Linked DNA regions of Thermogutta terrifontis. The protein of the gene in region 1 interacts with the protein of each later gene in a pairwise test. Links are inferred from orthologs where the notes say so. Each region holds a gene or a part of one and is shown in the gene's direction. Other genes may lie near its edges. The genes, in order: def and THTE_RS07045.

Region 1 (6,090 bases):
ACGCGAGAGAGGAATTCGCCGCTTCGCGTGTCTACCTTCACGGTCTCTCCTTCCGAAATGTACTCGGGCACTTGAATGACCAAACCGGTTTCCAAAACCGCCGGTTTGGTGCGCCCCGTGGCCGATGCCCCCCGGACGTAAGGATCGCATTGGACCACCTTTAGTTCAACCGCTACAGGCAACTGGATTCCCACCCACTGTCCTTCGTAAATCAAAACAAAAAGCCCTTCCAGCCCTTCCTTGAGATACTTTAATTCCTCTTCCAGGGCCTCGCGTGGGAGCACGTACTCGTTGAAATCTTGCGAATCGAGAAAGTGCACCTCCTGAGCGTCCGCATACATGTAGGTGACCGGTCGTCGCTCGAAATTCGCTTCTTCCAGCCCTTCCGTGCCCTTCAGCGAAATATCCACCTTTTGCTTGGTGATCAAATTCCGCGCCCGAAACTTGTAGAGCGTGGCCGCTCCCCGTGCACTGGGCGTTTGAACCTGCACCGATTCAATTAAGCACGGGGCATCCTGATAAGTAACAATCATCCCGCGTTTAATGTCTTTGGCCAGTGGCATAGGCAGCACTGATTTCCTTGCGTTTTGAGGTTCGACCACCAATCCTGTACCGTTTTTGTCTCAATTTGCCCCATCAAAATCCATTAAATGACCATCCCCGATTGTGGGTCGATAGCAACCCCGGAGGTCATGCGGGTGAGCAACTCCAGGACGACGATGAGGGCACTCGGATCGAAGAGGTCGCCCGGCTCGTCCTCATCTTCTCCCCACTCTTCATCCAACTGTTCGAAATGGAGGATATCGAAGCGGGCGTCACAATGTCGCAGCGCTCCCAGCCGCTGTTTTTCTTCCGGCGTCAGATCAGGAGAATTCAATTCCTTGATCTGCTTTTCAACGTCTTCCTGAACCTCTGGGCCCTCCACGTAGCAGATATCCATGGCAGAATAAGCATCCGGGGCCACCACGGTAATTGACTCAAACCTCCCCTTCTCATCCGCCTGGGGATTGAGAATTTGATATTGCGGGCCCACCTCTTGAAGGGCTTTGACCACGCTTTGCAGTGTTGGCCGACGCTGTCGGGCAAAGTACACAAAGCATGTCTCCCGCCATTGATAGCGACTATCCTCAAACATGGACATGGCACCACCCCCGCTGCCTATGCACTGCAATCCCTACCATTCCCCCGACCTTTCCGCCCATCACATTTCCCGTGAAGAGGTTCGCCGCGCGTTTGCTCGCGCTGAGATGCCACAGCAAATTGCCATCCCCGCGCGGAACCTGTCTTTCACAACAAGCGTCAGAAAGCGTTCCTCTCTCCGAGGTTTCCATTTTAGGAAATATTTCGGATCTTGCCAAATCGGGTGCGGTCTTGGTTCATCCCCACTTTTCCAAAAACCGCCGCGATGGCATGGGCACGACGTGTTGTAAGGGCCATTCATGAATCGCCCCTACCCCAGATTAGGCCTTCAGACTCTTACGGATTCGGTAAAGAAAGAGGAAATAGACCAGGCGTGCGGTTATAACTTCCAAATGTTGGCCATAACATATCATGCGCTCACGGAATTTGAATGACCACAGTGGAGGAGACACGGCGTCTCGAACCGCAAATGCTTTTGTCCCAGCGGCACGGGAAAAATGCCCCTGCTACAAAGTTTCCAGGTGCGAACCGTTCGAGGTTTTGAATCGGCCCGCGAGCTCTCATGGGCCGTCACGTACCGGAGACCCACTTTCCAAAGAGTTTGACCTGATTGCCGCACGCACTTGCGCAGCCCACGGTGATTCCGGAAATCTCTCAACAAGTTCCTTTACGATCGCCTGATATTCGTGCTGATGGTCAGACCCAGCAGCCGAATCGGGGCTACTGGACGGTGGTGACTTACCGGCAAGTTCGGCTGCTTCCCACAGAGATCGTGCCGCCACGCGACGGTTCTCCGGCCACAAAAACGGCGGTCTCAGCAACCACACCATTGCCCTATCAAAAGCTCCCTGCTGCTTCCAAGCCAATCCCAGAAGATAGCAGGGGCCCGACTTCAACCGGCCGGGGAGCCTCTCGATTACATTCTCCCATTGGGATAATTGATTGGGCTGAACCGATTGCCACCCCCTTCGCCACAACTGAGCTGAAGCAAGGATCGCCATAGTTTCATCGGTCGAAGATCGCAGTCTGTCAAGAACTGTCACCGCTTGAGAGGCCGCCGGCGAATCGAGAAGGTAACTCGCTGCGAGGAGCTGAACCCATGCCAGATCCGAGTTCAACCAGTTTCTGGCCCGCGGTTCCGCCAAGGCCAAAGTCTCCTCGGGAAACCATGCCAGCGGCACACACCAGACAAACGGCGACTGGGGATCAAGCACGACCAATCGATCCACAAACTCTTCACCCGCACGGACGTAGTCTCCCAGCGCGTGGTAACATCGTACGATATCCGCGGTGATTTCACGCCGCCGCCACTCTCGGGATTCCGCTGTCCGTGCACGCACAAACAGGCCCAGCGCTTCTGTGACAGCACCTTCCGCTAATCGCTTGTTCGCCTCACGGTACAGCGACGAGCTGTTAGGCGAATAAGACACCACTCTCTCCACCGGAAAGTGCTTTTCCGTTCCATCACTGAGCCTGAGAATCAACCCCGTTCCCGAGAAATTGACAATCTCCCCACGCCAGCGTTGAACTCGCCCCTCTCCAGCTCTGATCTCGACGAATTCCTCAACCGCTTTTTCCACCGCACTTTGATCTGTCTCAATTTTCACGGGCGAAACACGACGGTCCCGTGCCGAAACCGCAGATAAACTCTGCAAGCCCGAAAGTGAACCCGTTCCGTCCGCCCCGGCTCCCGGTTCGCACAACAAGACAAGGATCACACACCCAAGAAAAGCGTTTCTTTTACATATCCGACGTTGCATGGTGGTCCTTACAAACCATTCACACAAATCGAGAAATCGAACACAATTTATTTGCGCACCAGAGAACGTTTTTGCACGCGGGGCAGATTCCTAAAAACTTTCCTCACGTCCCAGAAAACGCAGTGCTCAGCGGATCGCCTGAGTAATGTCGATGTACACGTACTGGCCACCATTCTGTCTGGCGATCCGCTTAAGAAAGTTGTCGGACGTGCTCTCCGGACCGGTCCCGAATTCAACGGCGTGAATGACAATTCCATTTGCCCATCGATGAATCTGTGCCAGCTTCGCTTCGGATAGCCGCGGCTCGTCGGCATCTGTCAGAAAGAAGATCACGTCCGGTCGGAGCTGAATGGCGGCCAGGAGAGCCGCGTCGTGCTGCGTCCCCCCACCCGCCGTGATGGACTGAATGAAACGAATCGCTCGGGCTTTGTTTTCATCTGTGGCGAAGGCGAGCCGCCCAGGCTGGCCAGAAGGGTTGAACAGCGTGGGCCGCTCGTTGTAAAAAATGATCTCGAACTGTTGCGTCTTGTCGAGTGACTGAATGCTGGCGACGAGCTCGCGTTTGGCGAAGCTAAGGGCTGTTCTTCCCGACCCTCCCATGCTGCCTGAGCGGTCAAACACGTACACGAATTTGTAACCCGGTGAGCGAATTCCAAATAACGAAGCTGTTCCCGGAGGCCCCGGTTGCCGACCGAAGCCGCCGCCTCCGGCAAAGAGGCCTCCTTCGCCCCCTGCCTGCCCGGCCCCTGTCTCTGGAAGGCTCGATGGTCCCAAAATCTGAAAACCCTTTCGCGGTAGGACCTCCGCGGTGGCGACCTCCTGAACCGATGGCAAAATTTCCTCCAGGGTCGGACGCCCGGAACCGGCTTCCGAACCCCCCTCTGCTGCCTGGTCCTGGCCGATCTGTCCAGACTCGTCAACGTAATAATCCCGTGGTCCGTCCTGGTATTTGAGCGCTATACCAACCTCGCGGACGCTTTCCTCTGTCAAACCATGGGTCGCGGAAGGCCGGAACCAGAGGAAAAGTAGAGCGAAAAGGATCGCGTGGAAGGCCGTGGAAATTGCGAACGAATACCAGAATCGCGGATTACCCTGCTTCCCCTCCCGGAATTTCAGGGTTTCAGACTCCTCTGCTGCGCCTGGACTGTGCGTGAACATGTCCGCGAAACGTTGTTAAGGTTTTCCCTGCTATTATAACGCGATTCGGCCTCCCACTGGAAAAATCTGCCCAGACGTAACGGCGAAAAGATATAATTGCAAAATCTGACGCGAAACGCCAACGGCATTGAACGTGATTTTGCCAAAGCCCCGTGGCGATTCTTGTAAAAGACGGTTGCGAAAAAACGAAGCCGGGATCGCAAGCCTTACAAGTCCAGGTGAATGGTCAAGATGAGCGAACTCGTCAATCAACTCAAAATCGTGAAATATCCCCACCCTGCCCTGCGGTACAAGTCAAAACCAGTCAAGCGGGTGGATCGAGAACTGGGCGATATTGTCCGAAGAATGTTCGACCTTATGTACGAGGCGAACGGAATTGGACTAGCTGCCAACCAGGTTAACCTTCCTTACCGTCTTTTTGTCATCAATTTGACGGCGGACCCGAACGAAAAGAAGGAAGAGCTTGTATTCTTAAATCCAGTCATCCTTCGTCGAAAAGGATTCGAGCAAGGCGAGGAGGGGTGCCTCAGTCTCCCTGATTTGAGGGGGACCGTGCGACGATCGAAAGAAATCGATATTCTCGCGTACAACCTGCAGGGGGAGGAAATCTGCTGGCGAGTCACCGGCCTTCTCGCACGGGCGTTCCAGCACGAGCTCGACCACCTTGATGGAATTCTCTTCATTGATCATCTCGAACCCTCGGAATTACTCGATCTGCGAGGTTATGTGGAAAAATGGGAAGATGAGTACATGTCGGCAGTCTCGCAAGGGACCGAGGAACCGGAAGACAAGGTGCTCAGTCGTCTCCGGGAACTGGAAGCCCTCCGGACCTGAAGCTAAAAAGGAGTTCTGAGAAGTTCGTCGCCCTCCTTGCACCGCCGTTGTTAATGGCTTAGGAATCCATTTCGGGCCGCAATTTGGCACCGTCTTCAGTGTTGATTACACTAGGTAAAAGAAAGCTCTACGGAATTTACCCAGGCCGGCGGCTGAGGTCCGCGGCGGATTCTTGCTGGTTGGTGAGTTGTGGGAGTGTGGTTATTTTCCGGAATGGCGGGTGGCTCCACCCGCTGGTATGTCTGACGAGGCGTCTGGCATGTGCTGGCATGATCGACAGCGTTGGCGTATTGGGCGTTTGTTTGGTCTCCTCTTGAGCGCGCTCTTAATTGCCGTACTGGGCGTGGTTGCCCTGGCTGAGGACAACGCCAATCCGCAAAACGGTGCACAGGCTGCCGAGAATCAGCCCGCGCAACCCGTGACACCCTCCCCGGCCGAGAAGCAGCCTGAAGCCATGCCGATTCCGGAGCAGATCCTCGGTCCGCCGCGTCGCCTGGCGCCTGGCGTGTTGATCACAATCCCGCCCGATGTTCAAGTGGATGAGACCCACAACCGCCAGGATATCGTTGAGTTGGTCACCGCCGATCCACAATTGGAGTGGGCCAAAGGGGTGGACTTTCGACGCGAGGTGTACTGTCTGGAATTTCAGTTCAAGCTCCCGCGTCTGATTCAGGTCGATCTTCCGCAGCCCAGTGGCAAGCTTCAGCGAAAGACAATCTGGTATTTGATCTATAAGGTGACGAATCGCGGGGGAGCTCTCCGCCCGGTGCCTGAAGACGACGGCACCTACCGCGTTGATTCAGTGGACATCCCGGTCAGATTCGTGCCCACTTTTTATTTGGAAGCAGAGACGCCCTCTGGCATCAAGAGGTATCCCGACCGAGTCATTCCGCTTGCCAAGCAACCTATCCAGATGCGGGAAGACTCCAACATCAACTTCTACGATTCGACCCAGGTATCCACGCGAGAGCTGGCGGTAGGCCAGTCAATTTGGGGGGTGGCCACCTGGGAGGACGTGGATCCGTCCATCGACAAGTTTTCGATATTAGTAGTCGGACTGTCGAACGCCTACCGTTGGCAAGACCCACCGGGTGCTTACAAAGCGGGAGACCCAATCGGCCAAGGCCGCCGGTTTGAGCGGAAGATCCTCCAGCTCAACTTTTGGCGCCCCGGGGACGAGTTCATCCTTCGGGAAGAC
Region 2 (6,025 bases), 2.0 Mb from region 1 along the record:
AGATTTCGAAGAGGAGTTGGATGAACTCGAATCCCCGCCGGGTTGGTATTACTGCAAGGAATTCGAGGTTCGCAGGGGAGGGGGTGCGCCCTCAGGTCAGGCTTACATTGCCTTCCGCAATCAGCAGCCGGGCCGACCCGCCCGCGCACTCCAGGGGTTCGCCGTGGATGGCCGGGAAGTCCGGGAACTGATGCTAACCTTCTGGGTCCGTGGTGAAAATATACGTCCTGGGCGAAGTTTGCAGGAATCGGCGGGTGTGGTGATCACGTTTTTTGGAGAAAGCAGGGCACCGGTCGGGGAAAAGGCCATCGGACCATTCCTGGGGAGCTTCCCCTGGCGAAAAGAAAGCCACCGCATTCCGGTGCCCTCGGAAGCGCGGGAAGCCATCCTTGCTATCGGAATGACGGGGGCAGTCGGGACAGTGGCTTTCGACGCCCTGGAACTCCAGCCACTCGCCACTCGCCAGAGGTAGCGGTTACACCGCTGTTCGTAAAACGCCGAAAGCCCTTATGGGACTATCACCGAAACAAAGAAGGACGCGCGAACTGTGCGACCGCACCACAAGCTGTTTTAAAAGGCGCAGCTCACAAGCCGTGCAGGCGTGACGATTGGCAAATTTTGCGCGACCTGCTTGAATTTCGCAAGCCTTCCAGACTATCTTAGGAGAAGTGCAAGGCGCACAGGCCTCGCTGGATTCGGCTCGAGAGGTTTACATCTGCGGTGAGCGGTTACTTTCATGAAAGGAACCCTGGAAATGTCACGGATCAGTGCAAGTGCGTTGCTGGGGACAATGCTTCTGGGATTGGCAGTTGTGCCCAACACAGCTCAGGCGTGTTGGGGATGCTGCGGCCACCGAGTTTGGTATCCTGGCCCGCTGGCGGTGGTCAGCGCATGGACACCGTGTTGGAGCGCTTACGACCTGTGTCCGCCGTGCGATGTTTGTGTGGATCCGTGCTGTGATGTGGAATGGGTGCTGGGAGTTCGTCCAGGCCCGATCCGACGGCTTCTCTTCGGTCCTTACCGATGGTATCCGGTAGTAGGTGGGGCGTGCGCGGTTTGTGGTGTTGCCCCGTGCGAGTGCGAAGCGCAAGTTTTGACCATGCCTTCCACTCCGACGCCGACACCTCAACCGGCGCCGCAGCCGACTCCTGGTGTCTCACCAGCGCCTCAACCGGCTCCGGCCACTCCCGGTCCCGCCCCGGGAGTCTCCCCCGGTGAGCCACCCATGTCGCCATCGGCGATCAATCCGACAAGTTACTCCGTGCCGCTGGCAAGCCCCACTCCTAGCCGGGCGGACAGCGGACTGATTACCGTGTACGTCCCCGCCGAGGCCAAGGTCATCATCAACGGGATGGTGACAAAAAGTACAGGAACCCGCCGCGAATATGTCTCCTACGGTCTCGCCGAGGGGCTTCAGTACAAGTACACCATCACGGCCCAGGTAGAACGGGATGGAAAAGTTTACGAAGAAACTCGGGAAGTGATTCTTACGGCCGGGTCGAAAAAAGGCGTCGCTTTCTCCTTCCAATTTCCGTCGGAAAACCTGGCAGGAATCACCAGTGGCGACCGCCTGTGACGCCTCACTGAACTTGGCCGGACTTTGCTCGGCTAAACGAATTTCCCATGGCACCAGAGACGTCTGGTGCCTTTTTGCTTTGTGTCTCCTGAACCATCCCCACTTTTGTAAAAGCTACGAAATCCCGCGGGCGCAGAGTTTCGTTGGGGCAATTCGTGAATTGCCGCAGCCATTTTGACCAGCCACTGCACCCAGCAGTTGGGATGCAGCCGATGAATTGGGTCATCCCAGCGTTGGGCTGTGGTCCAGGCAACCCGTTCCTCCGGGCAAAGTTCCGCTCCCATCATGCCCGCGTGGGCCTTCGGGTTCCTATTGGCGAAGGAAAAGTGGGGATGTGCCAATTGTTCCCCGCCTCCATAGCGATCAAACCTTCGCGTAAAATGGAAAAGTTTTGTGGATCCGGTCTTCGAAAATGAGGCCCTCTAAAAGACACCCGATCGGAACGAGCCGACAGTGTTTGTCGGATCCCACGTGAAAATCTGACTTTTACCGCACGAACTGAGCGAACAATTGCCCCACTCGTGGTGTCAGGTGGTGGCAGGGACATTGGTGAACTGGAAACACACGAGCCGTACCGTGAAAGAGGAAGGAGGATCCATGTTTCGTTCGCTGGCCGTCGTAGGTGCCACCGGCGCTGTTGGCCGAATTATGGTCGAATTATTGGAAAAGAGCGCGCTTCAATTTGAGAATATCAAGTTTTTAGCCTCCAAGCGCTCGGTGGGCAAGACGCTCACGTTCCGGGGACGCGAGTACTCGGTCGAGGAACTCCGGCCGGAGGCCTTCGACGGCGTCGACCTGGCTGTCAGCAGCACCCCTGACGAGGTGGCGCGAGAGTTCATCCCGGAAGCCGTCAAGCGTGGTTGCGTGGTAGTGGACGAGAGCGCCGCCTGGCGAATGGATCCCGAGGTGCCTCTGGTCATACCAGAGGTCAATCCCCACGCAGCGTTCCGCCACAAGGGGATTATTGCCAGCCCCAACTGTTCGACCACGCAGATGGTCGTGGCACTCAAGCCGCTGCACGATTATGGACGTGTCAAGCGAGTCGTGGTGAGTACCTATCAAGCGGCAAGCGGTGCCGGGGTAGGGGGGACAAAAGATCTTATCGAGGGTACTCGAGCCTACCTGGAAGATCGTCCTTATCAGTACACCACGTTTGCGCATCCCCTTGCTTTCAATCTCATTCCCCAGATCGGCTCCCCCAAACATGCGGGATATACTTCAGAAGAGATGAAAATGGTGCTGGAAACCCGCAAGATTATGGAGGATGAGAGCATCCAAATTTGCGCCACCTGTGTTCGGGTTCCGGTTGCCAACTCCCACAGTGAAACCATCCTCGTGGAAACAGAAAAGAAGATCACGGTAGAAAAGGCGAGGGAACTTTTTGCCAGCTTCCCAGGAATCGTCGTCGTGGACGATTTGCCCAACAAGAAATATCCCATGCCAATGGACTGCACTGGTCGTGATGAAGTCTTCGTGGGGCGAATTCGGGAAGATCTCAGTTCACCAAACGGATTGGTGTTCTGGTGTGTGAGCGATAACCTCCGCAAAGGTGCGGCCACCAACGCCGTGCAAATCGTTGAGCTGCTGATTCGCGGTAGGCCCAACTGACAGCCCTGGGCAACAGAGGCGGCACTATCCTGTTGTCATAGCAGGCCGGCGGTCGATGTAGGTTTGACGAATCACGTGGTGCACCAAGACAGCACAGTGCAGGGCGCGGACGACGCGGTACGTTGCATCAGGCTCACCCTTGCGTATGATGGCTCGCACTATCTGGGCTGGCAAAAGCAGCCCCAGGGAAAAACCATCCAGGGCGTTCTGGAAGAGGCCCTCCAGCAACTGACCGGCGCTCCGACCCGGGTGCTGGCAAGCGGTCGGACTGACGTTGGTGTTCACGCCCTGGGACAGGTCGCTGCCTTTCGCACCAAAAGCCGTCTGGGCTGTCCGGTCATCCAGCGGGCCCTCAACGCCCTGCTGCCATCGGATATCGTTGTACTCTCGGTTGAAGAGGTCCCCCTCTCGTTTCATCCAATCCGCGACGCCCGCCGCAAACGTTATCGCTACCTCATCTGGGACTCGCCGCTCAAGCCGGTCTTCCTTCGCCAGTATGTATGGTTTCTTGGAAAACCTCTCGATGTGCAGGCCATGGTCGCAGCGGCGGCTTACCTCCTGGGAGAGCACGATTTTTCCGCGTTTGAAACAGGCGGAGCAAAAAGGAAAACCAGCGTCAGAACCGTGTACGAACTCACTGTCACCCGCCGCCATCCTGGACTCCCGAACCTTATCACCGTGGAGATCGAAGCCAACGGGTTCCTCTATAACATGGTTCGGAACATTGTAGGGAGCCTGGTTGAGGTTGGCCGGGGAGCATACGCCCCAGCTTGGATGCAACAGGTCCTGCTTCGCAAGGATCGGCGGCTAGCCGGACCAACAGCCCCCGGCAGCGGCCTGTTCCTTGTCGGCGTCTCGTACAGCGACACCCCTGTTGCCTCGAGTCCTGATCCCTGGGACCTTTTCACCACGCGCGGGCACAGCTCTGCATCGTGCGACTGATCATTTCAGCTTCAGCCACTACTGAAATCGCCCCCTGCTTACCAATCGCGTTTTTTCGGTTGGATAATCACAATGGAAGTAAGGTCAAAACGGAAGCTTGAACCAGTCTGCACTCCTTAGCCGTCGGTTCGAAGATACGGTGCGCATCCTTCACATCATTACGCGATTGATCCTCGGCGGGGCCCAGGAAAACACCCTTTTAACTTGTGAAGACCTTATCCGAACGTACGGGGATGATGTCCTGCTGGTCACAGGCCCGCCACTCGGTCCAGAGGGGAGCCTTCTGGAGCGGGCAAGGGCAGGGGAAGTCCCCACGGTCGTTGTGCCCTCATTGCGTCGGGCGATTAACCCCGTCCATGACATCCGTGCGTACCGGGCAATTTTTCGCATCATTCGCGAATTTCGCCCGGACGTCGTCCACACCCATAGCGCTAAAGCGGGCATACTGGGACGGGCTGCTGCCTGGAGGCAACACGTCCCCGCGATCGTCCACACGGTGCACGGTGCTCCTTTCCATCCCTATCAGCCGCGACTGGCGAGGTTATTCATCGCGGCCTGCGAGCGGTGGGCGGCCCGGCGGTGCCACCGCCTCATCAGTGTTGCCGATGCCATGACGGAATTGCTTGTTAGCGCGGGAGTCGCTCCCCGTGAAAAATTCGTGACAATCTACAGCGGGATGGAAGTCGAGCCCTTTCTCCAGGCCGGGGAACACCGCCATAGGATGCGTGAACAACTCGGTTACAGCGAGACTCACTTTGTCGTGGGCACCATTGCCCGGCTTTTCCATCTCAAAGGACACGAGGACATCCTGCGGGCGGCCGGGTACCTCATCCCGCGTTTTCCCCAGGTCCGCTTTCTTTGGGTAGGCGATGGCCTGTTGCGAGCTCGGCTGGAACGCCAGATTCGCCAGGCGGGCTGGAGTAGTTACGTCCGTCTGGTGGGTCTTGTCCCTCCTGAGAAGCTACCGGAATATCTGGCAGCCATGGATGCGGTGGTTCATCCCAGCCTGCGGGAGGGTCTCGCGCGCGTTTTGCCCCAGGCGCTTCTTGCCGGAAAGCCGGTCGTCAGCTACGACGTGGATGGTGCACGAGAGGTTGTGCAGACTGGAGAAACTGGTTTCCTTGTCCCAGCTCGCGACTGGGTGGGCATGGCCCACGCGATCGCGCAACTGATCGAAACTCCAGCGCTGGGGTCCCAGTTCGCAGAGAGGGGACGACGCTTGTGCATGGAGCGTTTTTCCCATGAGCGGATGACCGCGCAAATCAGAAAGGTATACGAGGATGTCCTAAAAAATCGGCAAGATCAGTAGGTCGGGCATGATACTTAGAACAGACAGACCAGAAAAAATGTGCCGGCGTTGCCTATCTTTCGTCATTGTTTCTTTCGGAAAAAGCCGTTAAGATGATGCGGATGGTAAGTTGCAGGGGTTTCCCGGGCAGCCGCGCCCCGCAGCCAGCAACCGGGTGTTGACAATCGGGCCAAACGAGCAGGGTATTGTTACAGCAACAGTTTCAGGTCATCCCGTGACTTCGGCAGCTACCTTCATCGGGCCTTACCGGCTGATCAATCCCGTCTATTTTGGGGCAACGACCCAACTGTGGCAGGCTTACCACGACGCCACCCATCGATACATCGCGCTGAAATTCCTCCAGGAAAAATTCCGCACCGATCGGGAGCAAATTCGGTCGTTGCGGTGGGAGTACCAGGTCGCGAGCCAGTTCGACGACGAGCGAATCATCAAGATCTACGAATTCAACATCGATAAAGGCATCCCGTACCTCGCCATGGAATGGTTCAGCGGGGGGAACATGAAATCTCTCATCCGCCGCGGGTTGCCCGAATACGCCCATCTGGTCCGCAAAATCATTTTCCAGTGCATTGAGGGCGTCTCCTACCTTC

Evidence for each region.
Region 2: the proteins of def (region 1) and THTE_RS07045 interact in binary tests that used the Escherichia coli proteins (3 or more experiments, as listed by UniProt). The link is inferred for Thermogutta terrifontis from one-to-one orthologs.

Annotation. Positions count from the first base shown.
Region 1 is NZ_CP018477.1:3,821,572-3,827,661, reverse strand. The notes cover bases 3,249-6,090. They hold def (peptide deformylase), read left to right. Parts: upstream 3,249-4,289; coding sequence 4,290-4,892; downstream 4,893-6,090. Other genes in these bases: THTE_RS14215 (hypothetical protein), read left to right, coding at 5,152-6,090; THTE_RS14225 (vWA domain-containing protein), read right to left, coding at 3,249-4,058. Outside these bases: THTE_RS14240 (elongation factor P), read right to left, coding at 1-563; THTE_RS14235 (hypothetical protein), read right to left, coding at 647-1,141; THTE_RS14230 (hypothetical protein), read right to left, coding at 1,701-2,747; more of THTE_RS14225, read right to left, coding at 3,027-3,248. UniProt on the Escherichia coli protein: Removes the formyl group from the N-terminal Met of newly synthesized proteins. Requires at least a dipeptide for an efficient rate of reaction. N-terminal L-methionine is a prerequisite for activity but the enzyme has broad specificity at other positions.
Region 2 is NZ_CP018477.1:1,864,428-1,870,452, reverse strand. What follows is about bases 1,402-4,178. They hold THTE_RS07045 (aspartate-semialdehyde dehydrogenase), read left to right. Parts: upstream 1,402-2,173; coding sequence 2,174-3,184; downstream 3,185-4,178. Other genes in these bases: truA (tRNA pseudouridine(38-40) synthase TruA), read left to right, coding at 3,260-4,126; THTE_RS18565 (TIGR03000 domain-containing protein), read left to right, coding at 1,402-1,576. In the rest of the region: THTE_RS07060 (protein-L-isoaspartate(D-aspartate) O-methyltransferase), read left to right, coding at 1-472; more of THTE_RS18565, read left to right, coding at 755-1,401; THTE_RS07035 (glycosyltransferase family 4 protein), read left to right, coding at 4,224-5,435; THTE_RS07030 (serine/threonine protein kinase), read left to right, coding at 5,650-6,025.